DNA from 3 places in the Oceanobacillus sp. CAU 1775 genome. Region 3 is predicted to be linked to each of the others. Evidence: predicted binding sites of a transcription regulator. Region 3 holds the regulator's gene; each other region holds the start of a gene.
The links. Region 3 encodes CtsR, which represses protease genes until heat stress. Its sites were predicted from a motif close to ATGGTCAATAAAGGTCAAACA; they were not measured.

Region 1 (6,089 bases), on a different contig from region 3:
GATTATATTAAAAGATGAGACTTACTACTTGATTGTGGTAAGTCTCTTTTTATACCTAAAGTTACTATAATATTAAAAATAATAAGTAAAAAATAGTATAGATAGTTTCAAGTTTTCTGATGTTTTGTTATAATGTAAAAAACTTACTTGAAAGTGGTGACCATGATGAAGAGAGAAGAACTAATCGCACCTAAGAAATATAATATTGTTATGGAAGTTGAAAAATATTCATCAGATACAGATAAGAAGGCATTAATCTGGCTGGACGAAAATAATAATAGAAAAGAAATCACTTATCAAGCACTTATCAGAAATTTGAATAAAATTGGAAATATCTTTTTAAATAGTGGATTAGAAAGAGGCGACAAAGTACTGATTATTATGCCAAGACTCATTGAAACGTATGAAGTATATTTGGCAGCACTAAAAACAGGTATTATTATCATTCCAAGCTCAGAAATGTTGAAGGTGAATGATCTGGAATATCGTATAAATCATGGAGAGGTAAGTGGAATTATTAGCTTCCATGAATATACAGCTGAGCTGGAAAAACTTAAAAATTATGATTCACTGAAGAAATTTATTATTGGTCAGCCAAAGGAAGGCTGGGTATTTATTGATGAAGAAAAAGCAGAAGCTTCCCCAGACTTAGAAATGGTGGATACGACACGCGATGATATTGCATTTTTACCTTATACATCAGGTACTACAGGTAATCCCAAGGGTGTTGTTCATACACATGGTTGGGGATTTGCACATCTTAAAACTGCCCCAGAAAATTGGCTAGGAATTAATGAAGGCGACAATGTTTGGGCAACAGCTGGACCTGGATGGCAAAAGTGGATTTGGAGTCCATTCCTATCTGTCTTAGGATCTGGTGCAACAGGTTTTATTTATGCAGGGAAGTTTCACCCAGGAACATATTTGCAGCTTCTTGAAGAGAATGAAATTAATGTGCTTTGCTGTACACCAACTGAATATCGTATTATGGCGAAGACAGATAATCTTGAAGACTATAAACTTACGCATTTAAATAGCGCAGTATCTGCTGGTGAACCGTTAAACGTAGAAGTAATTGATGTATTTCAGAAACATTTTAATGTGACCGTTCGCGACGGCTATGGGCAAACAGAGAATACATTGCTTTTAGGCGTTACCAAGGATATGGAAGTGAAGCCTGGCTCGATGGGTAAACCAACTCCAGGGAATGCTGTAGAGATAATCGATGAAGATGGAAATCCTGTACCTGTAAATGAAGTCGGAGATATCGCTGTTCCACTAAATAGTCCTGCTTTATTTAGAGAATACTATAAAGATATGGAACGGACGAAACTTTCCCGTAGAGGAAACTACTATATTACAGGTGACCAAGCAAGAAAAGACGAAGACGGCTATTTCTGGTTTGAAGGACGTCGTGACGATATTATTATAAGTTCAGGTTATACGATTGGACCGTTTGAAGTAGAAGATGCACTTATCAAACATCCTTATGTTCAAGAGTGCGCAGTTGTAGGAACTCCTGATGAGATTCGTGGCAATATCGTAAAAGCATTTATTGTATTGAAACAAAATGTCGATAAAGATGATCCAAACCTAATTAAAAACTTACAGGATCATGTAAAAGAATTAACAGCTCCATATAAATACCCAAGAGAAATTGAATTTATTGAAGAATTACCGAAAACAACTTCAGGTAAAATAAGAAGAATTGAATTACGCCAACGTGAAAAGAATAAATAATGAAAAGGTGACATTTTGCTAATTTTAACCTTACTATATTTTGCATGCTTTACAGTGCTACTTGCATACGATTATTTTCCAGCAATCTCTAATGTCTTGGCAATCCCAGATTCAGTATTTATTTTAATATTACTAAGTATCATCGTTCTAGGTGTAGCCATAAGTAAATTAAAAGGCTTAAGTAATAAAACAACTTTAAAACTGCAACTAGTAACGACATTATATATTTTATTTTTAGTTGTATTATTTACGGTTTTGGGTGGAAAATCTACCGTTGGGCTATCACTGACAAATGAAATCTTTTGGATTGTATTCGTCATTTGGCTTGTTGACATTTATATCCGCTGGAAAAGAGAAAGTAAACTACGAGTAGTACGCTGAATAAATATAAAGAAATACATTCCATTTATAGTGGGTGTATTTCTTTTTTACTATTCATTTGAATTCATAAATTGTTTTAGATTTATTATGATGGGTAGATTGTAATTCATCTTGTTTTTTATAAAGACTATATATTAGCTTATTGTTGATACTTCATCGATTAAGAAGTAAGAAAACTAGAATGAGCTAAGGAAGTATCCGGAGACTCACCAGTCGCCTAAGGATGCACGTAGTATATTTCCAAAGCGGGTATCTGCTCGTGCCAACATGGAACTTTAGCAGAGACATATTAAAACAATCAAAAATTCTTAAACAAAATACTTGAAAGTCAAAGAAGGTCAGAGTATAATAAAATCATAGTCAAAGATAGTCAAAGTCAAAGTTAATATAAATGATTGAAAATAATAAGGAGGAATTTTAAATGAAATGTCAACAATGTGGTACAAACGATGCAAATGTAAATGCAGCAGTGCAGGTTAACGGCCAACGAATGGAAATTCATTTATGTCATTCCTGCTTCAGTGAAATGCAAGGCAAAATGATGAATAATGCAAATGATTTCTTTTCAAATATGAATTTCGATAAGGCTCAAAATCCATTTGAGGACAATCAATTTTTCCAAGCGAATGCTTCACAACGAGCAGGAACGAAAACGAAGCAAAAAGCGAAAAAAGGTAAAGGTCTAATTGATCAACTTGGTAAGAATTTAACAGATTCTGCAAGAGCAGGAGAAATTGACCCGATCATCGGTCGTGATAATGAGATTAAACGTGTGATTGAAACACTAAATAGAAGAAACAAAAATAACCCTGTTCTAATTGGTGAGCCAGGTGTTGGTAAAACAGCAATCGCTGAAGGTCTAGCACTGAAAATCATTGAAGGAAATGTACCTTCTAAACTTTTATCGAAGGAAGTATATTTACTTGATGTGGCTTCTCTAGTTGCAAACACTGGAATCCGTGGGCAATTTGAAGAAAGAATGAAAAAACTGATTGCAGAACTTCAAAAGAGAAAAGACGTTATTCTTTTCATCGATGAAATTCATCTAATTGTTGGAGCAGGTACAGCTGAAGGCTCACAAATGGATGCAGGTAATATTCTAAAACCAGCACTTGCTCGAGGAGAAATGCAGCTTATTGGTGCAACAACATTAAAAGAGTATCGTCAAATTGAAAAAGACGCTGCCCTTGAACGTCGTTTACAACCAATTACTGTTAAAGAACCTACATTAGAAGAAGCAGTACAAATTTTACATGGAATCAAAGATCGCTATGAGAAATTCCATGAAGTGAATTATTCTGATGAAGTGATTGATTCATTTGTTAGCTTATCGAATCGTTACATCCAAGACCGTTTCCTACCAGACAAGGCAATTGATTTAATGGACGAGGTTGGATCACGATTAAACTTAAACAACTCTCAGCAAGATTCAGCGTCATTAAAAGAACGTTTGGATGAAATCGTAGCTGAAAAACAAGAAGCAGCAGACCGTGAAGATTACGAACTTGCAGCGAATTTAAGATACCAAGAAATCCAGTTACAAAAGCAATTAGAAAAAGCATCAGATGACGAAAAAGTTCATGATGTAACTATTTCAGATGTACAATTAATTGTAGAAGAAAAAACAGGAATCCCTGTAACTAAGATGCAGGCAGAAGAACAACAGCAAATGAAGCATCTTGACGAGAACTTACGTAAAAAAGTAATCGGTCAAAACGAAGCTGTTGCGAAGGTTGCAAAAGCAATTCGTCGTAGCCGTGCAGGATTAAAATCTAAATATCGTCCAATTGGTTCCTTCCTATTTGTTGGACCAACAGGTGTTGGTAAAACAGAATTAACAAAAGTATTAGCTGAAGAACTATTTGGTAAACGAGATGCACTCATTCGCTTAGATATGAGTGAATATATGGAGAAGCACTCGGTCTCTAAGATTATCGGTTCACCTCCAGGATATGTTGGTCATGAGGAAGCAGGTCAACTAACGGAAAAAGTACGTCATAACCCGTACTCCATCATTCTGTTGGATGAAATTGAAAAAGCACATCCGGATGTTCAAAATATGTTCCTTCAAATTATGGAAGATGGTCAACTAACAGATTCACAAGGGCGTACAGTTAGCTTTAAAGAATCTGTAATCATCATGACAAGTAATGCTGGAACAGGATCTAAACAAGTAAATGTTGGATTTAACAGCACGAAACACGATTCTGTAATTACTTTAGAGAGCTTAAGCAATTACTTCAAACCAGAATTTCTAAATAGATTTGATGCGATTGTTGAGTTCAACGAGCTATCAGAAGATAATTTACTTCATATCGTTGACCTTATGCTCACAGAGCTTCAAGATGCAATTGAAGAAAATAATATCACTATCACAATCACAGATGCTGCCAAAGAAAAGTTAGTTAAACTAGGCTATGACCCAAGATTTGGTGCAAGACCATTACGTCGTGTCATCCAAGATAAAATCGAAGACCAACTAACAGATTTAATTCTTGAAGCAGATGCTGTAGAAAATGTGCATATTGATGTTGTAGAAGATGAAATCGTAGTAGAACAAGTATAATCATGAAACTCCCACTGACATTAAGTTAGTGGGAGTTTTTGTGTTAGATAAGTATTATTTATCACTTCGTATCTGAAAGATGTATTATAATTATTGCTTTAAGTATATTACGATAGAACAGAGGATGAATTTAGAGGGGAGAGAAAATGATTGTTGGTATCCATCATGCACAAATCACAATTCCTAAAGGTATGGAAGACGCAGCAAGAGATTTTTATTGCGGGGTATTAGGTTTAAAGAAAATCGAAAAACCAGAAACCCTAAATGGACGAGGTGGCTTCTGGCTTAAGGTAGGCGAGTTAGAATTACATGTCGGAACAGAAGACAGCGCAGAGAGAGCAAACACAAAAGCCCATGTAGCATACCAAGTAAACGATATATCCTATTGGAAAGAAACGCTCCGAAAAAATAATACCGAAATATTAACATCCATTGCCATCCCAAGCTATGACAGATTTGAATTTAGAGATCCATTTGGGAATAGAGTAGAAATGATCCAGTCAATTTAAAAGCAATCTTAGCCAAGACCAGAGATAATTCTCTGGTTTTTTTATTTTATAAGCTGTGTAAATTTATTAATGTACCTTCAACGGTTAAGAATTGAGAGTAATTGAGTCTTAGGTACATATAGGAGTAGCCTTCAATAAGGAGAATGGTGGCTAACAAAAGCATTCAATCGGTCGCTAAGTCAAAATAGCCAAAATAGCGACCGATAAACTGATCTTATCGGTCGCTAAAATCAATGCAGTCAAATTAGTAACCAATAAACCAATTTTATTGGTCGCTAAAATCAATGTAGTTATATTAGTAACCGATAAACGCATTTTATTGGTTGCTAAACTGACATAGCTATATTAGTGACCGACAAACCCATTCAATCAATTACAAAAAAATCTGAATACCAATTAACACATCCTATCCGTCAAGAATCTTCAACCATCATCGGAAATAAGTAACTACATTTCCAGTGCGACATACATCATCTAACTGTTTAAAAATCCCCACTTTTAAAATAATCAAAATATTTTTCAAAGAAACTATTGACATTCAAGCTGATTAGTTATATGGTTAGTTACACAAGTAATTAACCAATGAACAAGACGTTAAAGGAGGTAAATAATGAGTAACCAATTAGATGATACAAAGCCAATTTTCCTCCAAATTAAAGAGAATATAGAAGACACCATTATTAGTGGTTCATTAAAAGCGGGAGAAAGAGTACCTTCGACAAATGAATTTGCTGCATTTTACAAGATCAATCCTGCGACAGCTGCTAAAGGAGTTAATGAGTTAGTTAGTGAGGATATTCTATTCAAACGAAGAGGTGTTGGGATGTTTGTAACTGAAAATGCACGTGAATTATTGGTCTCCAGATATAAGGAAAATTTTTACGAAGAATTTG
Region 2 (6,089 bases), on a different contig from region 3:
CGCTCCCTTTCCTCTTCGGCATGTAAAAAGCAGCGACTTTCACGACCGTTTTCTAGTTTATATAATTCAGGATTTTCATTAAAACATCTATCAAAAGCGAACTCACAGCGTGGAGCAAATCTACATCCTACCTGCCCAACCTTTGGACGTGCTACCGTTCCTGGAATTGAGTATAATTTTTCATCTCTTCCATGAATTTTGGGTAGTGATTTAATTAGTCCTTGTGTATATGGGTGCTGTGGATCTTTTAAAATTTCACGTTTTGTGCCTTGTTCTACAACTTGTCCAGAGTACATTACAACTACCCTATCGCAAATATCTGCAACAACACCTAAATCATGTGTAATGAGTAGAATACTTGTATCTTCTTCTTTATTTAAGTTCTTCATTAAGTCCAATATCTGCGCTTGAATCGTCACGTCTAATGCTGTCGTTGGCTCATCCGCTATTAAAAGTTCTGGATCACTAGACATAGCCATCGCTATCATTACACGCTGACGCATTCCACCCGATAATTGGTGAGGATATTCATTTACAATAGCTTCTGCTCTTGGAATACCTACCATTTTAAGCATTTCAATCGCTTTTTGAGTTGCAAACTTCTTACTGACCTTTTGGTGAATACGAATTGCTTCTCGCATCTGATTTCCAATTGTAAATAATGGATTTAATGATGTCATTGGCTCTTGGAAAATCATCGAAATTTCATTACCGCGAATTTGTTTCATTTTCTTTTCAGATGCATGTGCTATATCTTGACCTTTAAAATTCACTTCCCCGCCGACGATCCGACCTGGTGGGCTTGGAACTAATTGCATGACTGAAAGTGAAGTAACACTCTTTCCACTCCCAGACTCTCCTACAATTCCGACTACTTCTCCTTTATGAACTTTAAAGCTAACTTTATCCACCGCAGGGATTTCTCCACTATCTGTAAAAAAATGAGTACTTAATTCTTTAAGTTCTAAAATTACTTCTGACATACCATCCCCCCTCGAAGTTGGAGTACTCTGTGTTTATAATATACTGAATATTAATTAATATGGCAAGTCATTTAATATTATATGTCTTGTTTATTTTCCTAATAAAAGAAAAAACAACAAAACAAAGGTTATATAACAGCATTCTTGCTACTTCAAATTTGTTTTAGATTTTTACTTAAAATAACAAATAGCTTATAATATTCTATAAGTATTGTTCATAAGGAGGTTGCTATTGATTGATTGAAGTTTATACAGATGGAGCTTCACGAGGTAACCCTGGGCCTAGTGGCATGGGGATTGCGATAAAAAAGAATAAAGAAATTCATGAGTATAGTTTCTTTCAAGAGAACCTTTCCAACCATGAAGCAGAGTTTCTCGCAGTTATAAAAGCATTAGAAATTTGCAAGAAAAACTTTCCTGAAGAAATACTTTCTTTTCGTACAGATTCTAAAGTAGTTGTTGACACAATTGAGAAGGACCACACAAAAAATCATATCTTTTCTTCCTTTTTAACAGAGATTCGAGAGTTAAAGAAAGATTTTCCTTATTTCTTTATTAAATGGATTCCTGAGAAAGAAAATTACATTGCTGATCGACTGGCAAGAGAAATTATAAGAAAAGAAATATCGCAGAAATGATAAGTAGAATAAAAATTAATAGTTAAAACGCATAAAAAAACAAGTGAAAAGAAATACTTTTCACTTGCTCATCTATTAGTATAACACGCCCAGAGGGATTCGAACCCCCGACAAACCTAGTACCGGAAACTAGTGCTCTATCCAGCTGAGCTATGGGCGCAAAAATGAAACTTCGTTAAAATTCGATTATCCAACGAAAAATTACACAATCCATATTATAACCTTTATCCAAATCTCTTACAAGCTTGAATCTATGGATAAAAAAGCAATTCGGTTTATAAATATTAGAAATGGGAAAGCTTGGATATAGTTCTTTTTTTATTGAACGTTTTTGTTTGACCTTCATTGACCAATGATATATGATAAAATTAGATTTACAAAGAAAATTTGTTTACTAGGAGGAATTTGTTTATGAATTTAGTACCTACAGTTATTGAACAAACAAACCGCGGGGAACGTGCATATGATATTTATTCAAGACTTTTGAAGGACCGTATTATTTTACTAGGAAGCGGGATCGATGATAACGTTGCAAACTCAATTGTTGCACAGCTACTATTCTTAGAAGCTGAAGATCCAGGAAAAGATATCTCTCTTTACATCAACTCACCAGGTGGATCGATTACAGCTGGTATGGCAATCTACGATACGATGAACTTCATTAAATCTGACGTATCAACAATTTGTATTGGAATGGCAGCATCTATGGGAGCTTTCCTACTAGCTGCTGGTGAAAAAGGTAAACGTTTTGCATTACCAAACAGTGAAATTATGATTCACCAGCCATTAGGTGGCACACAAGGTCAAGCAACTGATATTGAAATTCATGCGAAACGTATTATTGAAATTAAAAGACGTATGAATGAAATTTTAGCTGACAAGACTGGACAGCCTATGGAAACAATTGAACGTGATACAGAACGTGATAACTTCATGACTGCACAACGTTCAGTTGAGTACGGTTTGATTGACAAAATTTTAGAACGTAACGAAGAAGCGAAGTAATTTATCAGAATCTAAATGAATAGCTTCATTAAGAACACTTAACGGTTCGGATTATCTCCTATTGATAATCCGAACCGTTTTTACATATAAACAAAGATGGATTATACTATGAAGTAGATATTATTGTAATTATACTGTTTAACTAAAGATTAGCGCTGTTAAAGTTAAATATTGTTGAGAGGATAAACCCGCTTCGGAAATATACGCACGCTTGGCGGGCGGCTGGTGAGCTTCCTCCCGCTGGAGTCTCCGTATATTTCTGAAGCTCATTTTAGTCTTCTCATTCTTCAATTAGAAAAACTCAATAATAAACTTTAGAATATCTAAAAAATATAAATATATTAGTAGGAAGAGGATTGTTGTATGGTTTTTAATCAGGTTGCACTTAGACAGAAAAATATAGTTTTAATTGGCTTTATGGGGGTAGGTAAAACGACGATTGGGAAATCCATCGCAAGGAAACTTTACCGGGATTTCATTGATATTGATCAGGAAATTGAAAAAGAATTTCAAATGCCAACGACACAAATTTTTCAAGAGTACGGAGAAGCTACTTTTAGAGAAAAAGAAAAAGAAATGATTACAGAATTTTGTAACCAACGATTAAAAGTAATTTCTTTGGGTGGCGGAGCTTTTTTACAGAAAGAAATTAGAGAACTGTGTCTCTCCAAGAGTATTGTATTTTATCTTGATTTATCATGGGATTCTTGGAAAGAAAGAGCAAATATTTTAATCGAAAGTCGTCCAGTTCTTAAAGGGAAAAACGATGAAGAAATGAAAGAGTTGTATTATAAGAGACAACCAATATATGAAGAACATCACTCAAAAGTAGTAACAGATAATATTGACATTGAAGAGGTTTCAGACTTTGTGGTAGACTCACTAAAAACGGCATGGGATATTTATGAACCTAATCAATAATAAATGCTTTTAAAAAGCACAATAAAATAAGCGCATCCCCTAACATTTAACGGGATTGCGCTTGTTTTCATATAACCTTCAATTATCCTTTTGTTACGAAGGAGACTAAATGGTTCATTGCTATTTCTTCATCAGGCCCATCTGCTATGATTTTAATTTCTTCACCATTAGCAATCGCTAAACTCATTAAGCCCATAATACTCTTGGCATTCACTTTTTTACCATCTTTTTCTAAAAATAAATGCGAAGAATATCGATTTGCTTCTTGCACAAATTGTGCAGCAGGACGTGCCTGTAATCCTGTTTCTAACTCTATCTTTACTGTATTCTCAACCAACTCCACTCATCCTCCCTGAGTTATAGAAAACGCTAACATTATTCAGTATTCAAAAAAGCAGTCCAAACTGCTTTTTCAGTTTATCTTATTGCGTTACATAAATTTTAATTACTAATTATTTGTATTATAGCATGAAATAAAAATTATGAGAACGATAAAACAAAATTATTACATTTTGTACTTAATTTTGTATATTTTTTCCAAATTGAAATATTATCATTTGCCATTTTCTCATATTAGTAAGTTGCTATTACTAACGCCTAATAACAATTCGCTTTCCCAAAACTTAAACGGAAAGCGAGTTGCGTGTAGACTGGGTATAAAAATGCGAGGTTACAAAAAGTGGACTTTTATCATCTTCTATTTCGTAATTAATTCCCCTTGTCTAATTTTATCTGCATATTCATCAATTTTTTTCAATCGATGATTAACACCAGATTTAGAAATCTTGCCATTGCTTACTAATTCACCAAGTTCTTTCAAAGAAACATCCTCATGCTCCATTCGCAAAAGTGCGATTTCTTGAAGCTTTTCAGGAAGCTGCTCGAGTCCTACCGTACGTTCAATTAACTTTATGTTTTCAATCTGGCGAAACGCTGCACCAATTGTTTTATTCAGATTGGCTGTTTCACAATTCACGAGACGATTTACAGAATTCCGCATGTCACGAACAATACGAACATCCTCAAATCTAAATAAAGCGTTATGCGCACCAATTAAACTTAGAAACTCTGTGATTTTTTCAGCTTCTTTTATATAAACGATAAAACCATGCTTTCTTTCTAAAGTTCGGGATCTTAAGCCAAATGTATTTAATAATTCACTCAAAGAGTTATTATGCTCCTCGTGAAAATTATAGATTTCAAGATGATAAGATGATGTTTCTGGATTATTAATGGAACCACCAGCTAGAAAAGCACCTCGTAGGTATGCTCTCTTTGTATCGGTATTATTAATTATTTCTGGTGAAATTGCTTGTATTGTTTGATGAGGATCTTCCATTATTTTTAATTCTTTTAGGAAGGAAATTGCATCATCTTTCATACGCACAATGTAAATATTATTCTTTTTAAGCTTCATTTTTCTTCGTACTAATATTTCAATCGTTTGGGTAAAATTTGCTTTTATTAAGGTATAGATTCTTCTTGCAATTGCTGCATTTTCGGTTTGAACATCGAGTGTGTAATGGTGTCTTGAAAAGGAAACTACGCCATTCATTCGAATCAATGCGGACAACTCAGCAATTTGTTCTTCTTTTTCTGTTTCCATACCAGTTAATTCTTTCTTAATTTCAGAAGCAAACGACATTAGCTTCACCTCCCTATTATCTCATTCTCAAGCGTTTATTTTTGTAAAAGAGAATACAGTAGTTTTGCTATCTTTTCTGTATCGTGTCTTACAGTATGATGAGGTTTTTTTATGATATCTCCCTCAATGATTTCTAATCCTAAGGAGAGTAATCGTTCAATGTCATAAACTACTGGTTCAGCATTCTCTTCAGCATATTTTTGTCTGATGGTCTGTTGAATGGGCTCGTTATGTACAACAATTGATTGTAAAATACCGCTACCGATGTGTCGGTTAATTGCTTCCACATGATCAGAAGCAGTGTATCCCGTAGTTTCCCCGTATTGTGTCATTAAATTACAGACATATACTATTTTAGCATTTGTTATTTCTAACGCCTCTTGTACACTAGGTACAATCAAATTCGGCATAATACTCGTATATAAACTTCCAGGGGCAATGACGATTAAATCTGCATCAACAATCGCCTGCACTGCATTTACGAACGGCTTTGCTGGTTGTGGGCTTAAATAAACTTCATCAATCCTCTTGTTTGACAGGGGAATATTTGACTCTCCTGAAACAATTGTCCCGTCTTCCATTCTTGCATGAAGCGATAAGTTTTCTGTGGAAATTGGGTAGATTTTTCCCTTAACATTTAGTACACGAGAAATTTCTTTTATCCCATCGTAGAATCCACCAGTTACCGATGTCATAGCTGCTAGTAATAAATTGCCTAAAGAATGGCCAGTTAGTCCGTTTCCACCGTCAAAGCGATGTTGAAATAATTTAATTAACATTGGTTCTGCATCGGAAAGTGCTGCAATGACGTTTCGAATATCTCCTGGAGCTGGGATTTCAAATTCCGTTCTTAGTCTCCCAGTACTCCCACCATCATCAGCAACTGTAACAATAGCA
Region 3 (6,089 bases):
CGAGCTTGGACTTCTTCAACCATTGTATTCCAGTTTGAACAACCTGGACATTTCCCCATCCATTTGGCTGATTCATAGCCACAATCTTGGCAGACAAACTTATTGGTTCTTTTTGCCAATCCGCATCACTCCTTACTTCTTATTATAAATGAAAATTAAAGGAATATTGTTACATTCATCTATCAAATTTCGAGTTTTTTTGACATATTTATGCCACATACAATTTCTTTGTAAGAAAAGCTAGAAGAAATCATTCTTCTAGCTTTCTAACTACATTTTTTATTTTAAAATAATAAACTCACCTTTATTATTTAAGCCAACTTTAACTTTTTGACCTTTTTTAATTGTACCTTTGAGTAATTCCTCTGAAAGCAGGTTTTCAATATTTTGTTGGATTGAACGACGCAATGGTCTTGCTCCATACTCAGGGTCAAAGCCTTCGTTAGCAATCTTTTCAATCGATTTATCTGTAAGAGACAAGTCAATTTCCTGATCGGCAAGTCGTTTCTTCAACTCTTCTAACATAAGAACAACAATATCTTTCATATGCTTCTTCTCAAGTGAGTGGAAGACAATTGTTTCGTCAATACGGTTAAGGAACTCTGGACGGAATACTTTCTTCAATTCATCCATAACTTTCGATTTCATATCTTTATGCTGTTGATCACCATCAGCGATATTAAATCCAACGAATTTATTACGCTTTAACTCACTTGCACCAACGTTTGAAGTCATAATGATTACTGTGTTACGGAAATCAACTAGTCTACCTTTTGAGTCTGTTAAACGACCATCTTCTAAAACTTGTAATAAGATATTGAAGACTTCTGGATGCGCTTTTTCAACTTCATCAAGCAGAATAACAGAATACGGTTTACGACGTACTTTTTCCGTCAGCTGTCCGCCTTCCTCATAGCCAACATACCCTGGAGGAGAACCAACTAATCTTGCTGTTGAATGTCTTTCCATAAACTCAGACATATCTACACGAATCATCGCATCCTCATCGGCAAACATTACTTCTGCTAAGGCACGCGCTAATTCTGTTTTACCAACACCTGTAGGTCCTAGGAAAATAAATGAACCAATTGGACGCTTCGGATCTTTTAGTCCTGAACGTGCACGGCGAATAGCTCTAGAAACAGCATTCACTGCTTCTTCCTGACCGATTAAGCGATTATGAAGGATTTCTTCCATATTCAAGAGTCGTTGACTTTCATCTTTCGTCAATTTAGCTACTGGTACACCAGTCCAAATCGAAACAACACTCGCAATGTCTTCAACAGTTACCTCTGAATCCATTTGACCTTGTTTTTCTTTCCATTCATCTTTCGTTTTCTCTAACTCTTCACGATATTTTTGCTCCGTGTCGCGTAAGGAAGCTGCTGTTTCAAATTCCTGACTTTGGACAGCTGCATCTTTTTCTTTTCTTACTTCTTCAAGCTTCTGTTCCAATTCTTTTAGATTCGGTGGAATGGTATAAGAATGAAGACGAACTTTCGAACCCGCCTCATCAATTAAATCAATTGCTTTATCTGGTAAAAAGCGATCTGTAATATAGCGATCAGATAAAGTTGCAGCTGCTTCAATTGCTTCATCTGTAATTGTTACACGGTGGTGTGCTTCATAACGATCTCGAAGTCCACCTAAAATTTGAATCGTTTCTTCAACAGATGGTTCGTCTACTTGGATCGGCTGAAAACGACGCTCAAGCGCTGCATCTTTTTCGATATATTTACGATACTCATCAATTGTAGTAGCACCAATACACTGAAGTTCTCCTCTTGCTAAGGAAGGTTTTAAAATATTCGAAGCGTCAATTGCACCTTCTGCTCCACCTGCACCAATTAATGTATGCAATTCATCAATAAATAGAATAATATTGCCTGCTTGGCGAATCTCTTCCATTACTTTTTTCAAGCGATCCTCGAATTCTCCGCGATATTTCGTTCCAGCTACAACCGTACCCATATCAAGGGTCATCACTCGTTTATCGCGTAAAATTTCCGGAATTTCGTTATCTACAATCTGCTGTGCTAAACCTTCTGCTACAGCCGTTTTCCCAACACCTGGTTCCCCAATAAGTACTGGGTTGTTCTTTGTACGGCGACTAAGTACTTGAATCACACGTTCAATTTCTTTTGAACGCCCGATAACTGGGTCAATTTTTCCCTCTTTAGCACTTACCGTTAAATCTCTCGCTAATGAATCTAAAGTTGGTGTATTCACATTTGACTGTTGTGCGCCGCCACGTGTGCGCCTTCCGCCTTGTGACTCATTGCTCCCAAGAAGCTTTAAAACTTGCTGACGTGCTTTATTTAAGCTTACACCAAGGTTATTAAGCACACGAGCTGCTACACCTTCACCCTCGCGAATTAAACCTAGTAGAATATGTTCTGTTCCTACATAAGAGTGACCTAATTTTCTCGCTTCATCTTGAGATAATTCAACAACTTTTTTCGCTCGTGGTGTGTAGTGAATTGTTTTCATTGGTTGTTTTCCAATTCCAATTAACTTTTCTACTTCTTCTTGAATTTTCGGTACCTCTGCTCCAAGTAACTGCAATGCTTTCGCAGCGATTCCGTCACCTTCACGTACAAGGCCTAGTAAAATATGTTCTGTTCCAATATTATTATGTCCTAATCGTACTGCTTCTTCTTGAGAGAGTGCGAGTACTTTTTGTGCTCTTTCCGTAAAACGTCCAAATAACATATTATCTCCCCCTCCTATTTTTCCAATTGGATTCTTTCTCTTATTAGAGTCGCACGGAATATATCGCGCTCTCTTGCTGTTAGTTTCTTATTTGCATAATGCTGTAAAAATCCAGGTTGTGTTAAAACCATTAATTCATTCAATATATTTTTAGATATATTTTCAATAATACCTAAGTCTATTCCTAAACGCACGCTAGAGATACATTTAGCAGCTTCCGTTGAGTCAATAATTCTACTATGTTGTAAAACACCATAAGCTCGATAAATACGGTCTTCTAAGGATAGTCCTAGATTATTAACAATATACCTACGAGCAAGCCGTTCTTGTTCAAGAAGTTGCTTCACAATACTCTCTAAATCATGCACAATATCATTTTCTGATTTTCCTAGCGTGATTTGATTCGACACTTGAAAAATATTTCCTAGTGACTCACTTCCTTCGCCATATATCCCGCGAACTACTAAGCCTAAGCGATTAATCACTGGAATCATTCGGTTGACTTGTTTTGTAAAAACTAAAGCAGGCAAATGCAACATAACAGAAGCCCGCATTCCTGTACCAACATTTGTTGGACAACTCGTTAAATAACCAGCCTTCTCATCAAAAGCATAATTCACCTTTTCTTCTATCCAATCATCCAATTCAAACGCTTTTTCCAATCCTTCTGTTAATTGATAACCAGGGAAATAAAGCTGAATACGCAAATGATCCTCTTCATTTATCATAATCGATACTTGCTCGTTTTCCGATATCAATACAGCTGATTCATGAAAGTTTTCAAGGTTTGGGCTTATTAAATGTTTTTCAATAAGCATACGCTTTTCAATTGGTGAGAGATCTTCCATCGAAATATATTTAAAATCCTTATGTTGATCGAAGGATTGACCAGCATATGCTTCTTTCATAAATTCATTTACTTTTGTTAATTCTGTTTCGTTCCCAAGAATAGGATAAGTCATATCTGCAAAGTTACGAGCTAAACGAATGCGACTACTTAGAACAATATCATTATCTGAACCTTCCTCACGCATCCAAGGGCTAAGTGCTTCATCTATAAAGTGCTCTAGCGTCATTCTTCATTCGCCCCCTTTGCCTTACCTTCCAATACTTTTATCTTATCTCTAATGGCGGCCGCTTCTTCAAAAGCCTCTTGCTCTACAAACCGCTGCATTTCTTTACGATAGGCTTCAACTTTTTTCTTCAATTTAATACTATCTCCAGAGCGTTTAGGTATTTTTCCCGTATGCTCTGTGTTACCCGAATGTACACGTTTTAAAATTGGTACAATTTGTTCTGAGAATGTGTCATAACATGAAGCACAACCAAACTTCCCAACCTGTCTAAATTCTTCAAATGTCATCTCACATTTGGGGCATTGTGCTTCTTTTCTCATCTGTTTCTCTTGAATCGACTTGGAACCAAGTTGCGATGTATCAATATTGAATAGACCAGTCAATAAGTCTTGTAAAGAATAATTATCATGCATTGCTTTGATGTTGCCCATTTCTTGTGCACATACCTCACATACATGAACTTCTTGTTTTTCACCATTCACTATTTGTTGAAAACGAATTGTTGCTGGTCGTTGTTGACATTCCTGACATTGCACTTGGTATCCCCCCTTTTTATCCGACTTAATGTAGATATTTTAAAGTATTCAGCATCGCAGAAAGTATGCGAGCACGTACTTCATCACGTACTGGTAATTGAAAAGCTAACGTATTTCGTTCCAAGGCACTAAACATTATTTTCTCTTCACGGGCTGTTATAATTTCATCTTCTCGCAGTCGTTCAAGTACATGAAGCGCTGCTTGCTGCGAAAGACTCGGATTTACCATCTTAATAATTTCATCGATCATTTCAGCCTTGTCTTGATGTTGGATACGGATAATTCGAATGTACCCGCCACCTCCACGCTTACTTTCTACTATATACCCTTTTTCACTAGTAAATCTCGTGTTTATGACATAATTTATTTGTGAAGGAACACATTGAAATTGATCCGCTATTTCACTACGTTTAATTTCAATTGTATTTTTACCTTTCGCTTGAAATACCTTCTTTAGATACTGTTCAATAACATCAGATATATTACTCATTTTCCCAACTCCCTTTTATGACATTTCACTGGTAATATCGAATCATCCACATAGGATGAATTCCAGTTTATGCCCTTATAAGCATATTCTTTAATTACTTACGAACAGAAATACTTAAGAGCCAGTCTTTTTTGACTTTGACTATCTTTGACTATGTTATTATTATACGTCAAATTTCTCTACTTGAAAAGTAAAACAAGCTATTATAGCATAGACGTTTTTTCAATAAACCAAACCCTACATGCTTAAACAATTAAAAATTGAAAAAACCTGCAAGTGAGTCGATCCTCACCTACAGGTTATCAATATCATTACTTTACAAATCTCGTTGCATGATTAACATACTCTAACTTAGAAATAGCTTCAAATAATCCAAGCAGCTTAATGTTTTCAATCGTATTCATTTTTATATACACCGCACGTAAATCACGCTCTAATTTTTCAACCTCAACATTTACGATGGTGATTTCATGCTTCTCTAGAATTTCAATGATTTCTGTAATTCGTAGTTCTTTTTCAATAACAATCTCAATCTGCATACTCTTTTTCTTTGATACAAACTTCTTCTCAAAACCATTTAATAGGACAAGGCTTACTAAGATTAAAATCGTTGTTACAACTGCTGGCCCATACATTCCAACACCAACTACCAATCCAATTCCAGCAACCGCCCAAATCGATGCTGCAGTAGTTAATCCCCGAATCGTACCACCATAAACGATAATTGTACCTGCACCTAGAAAACCAATCCCACTAATTACATAAGAAGGAATTCTTGCTGGATCAAAGCGGACATTATCATGTGCATCAATAAAATCTGTAAAACCATATAAGGACATTAACATCATTAAACATGCACCAAGTCCGACAAGGATATGCGTACGGAAGCCAGCTGAATGGTGGTTCCACTCGCGCTCAAAGCCAATTATCCCAGATAGTATCAATATAACAAATAATCTTATTAAAATTGTAGTAAAATTTTCATCCATTATTTCATTTAAAAATACCTCCACAGCCCAACCTCCCTTTCTAATGTATATTATTATATTCCCAAATGTATTAACATTATATCATCTAGTGGATTGTCCAACTTTATATTTATTAAATGAACTTTGTTTTTATTAAAATCTCATTGTAGCTTATTAGGTAGAGTGCTTCCATGGTAAGGAAGAGCTTATCGGTTCAAATTGAATATCTTGGTGTAAACATTATAGGTGGAGAAAGAGCATCATAAAATGCTGATGATGATTCGTGATAGGGGTAAAAGAAAAGCAT

Region 1: a site for CtsR is predicted at 2,446-2,466, ahead of ACXYMZ_RS12135 (ATP-dependent Clp protease ATP-binding subunit). Genes of this name have one in related genera too.
Region 2: a site for CtsR is predicted at 1,954-1,974, ahead of clpP (ATP-dependent Clp endopeptidase proteolytic subunit ClpP). Genes of this name have one in related genera too.

Annotation. Positions count from the first base shown of each region.
Region 1 is NZ_JBTLRO010000006.1:166,357-172,445, forward strand. It holds gene pdaA (delta-lactam-biosynthetic de-N-acetylase) at 1-11, shown strand, start outside; gene mbcS (acyl-CoA synthetase MbcS) at 166-1,740, shown strand; gene ACXYMZ_RS12130 (hypothetical protein) at 1,756-2,121, shown strand; gene ACXYMZ_RS12135 (ATP-dependent Clp protease ATP-binding subunit) at 2,543-4,687, shown strand; gene ACXYMZ_RS12140 (VOC family protein) at 4,834-5,196, shown strand; gene ACXYMZ_RS12145 (GntR family transcriptional regulator) at 5,807-6,089, shown strand, end outside.
Region 2 is NZ_JBTLRO010000003.1:288,114-294,202, reverse strand. It holds gene ACXYMZ_RS07595 (ABC transporter ATP-binding protein) at 1-983, opposite strand, end outside; gene ACXYMZ_RS07590 (ribonuclease HI family protein) at 1,220-1,621, shown strand; tRNA gene ACXYMZ_RS07585 (tRNA-Arg) at 1,706-1,781, opposite strand; gene clpP (ATP-dependent Clp endopeptidase proteolytic subunit ClpP) at 2,033-2,626, shown strand; gene ACXYMZ_RS07575 (shikimate kinase) at 2,990-3,547, shown strand; gene ACXYMZ_RS07570 (HPr family phosphocarrier protein) at 3,630-3,884, opposite strand; gene whiA (DNA-binding protein WhiA) at 4,245-5,192, opposite strand; gene ACXYMZ_RS07560 (gluconeogenesis factor YvcK family protein) at 5,228-6,089, opposite strand, start outside.
Region 3 is NZ_JBTLRO010000013.1:351-6,439, reverse strand. It holds gene radA (DNA repair protein RadA) at 1-119, opposite strand, end outside; gene clpC (ATP-dependent protease ATP-binding subunit ClpC) at 280-2,712, opposite strand; gene ACXYMZ_RS15835 (protein arginine kinase) at 2,727-3,788, opposite strand; gene ACXYMZ_RS15830 (UvrB/UvrC motif-containing protein) at 3,785-4,324, opposite strand; gene ACXYMZ_RS15825 (CtsR family transcriptional regulator) at 4,350-4,814, opposite strand; gene ACXYMZ_RS15820 (MgtC/SapB family protein) at 5,126-5,803, opposite strand.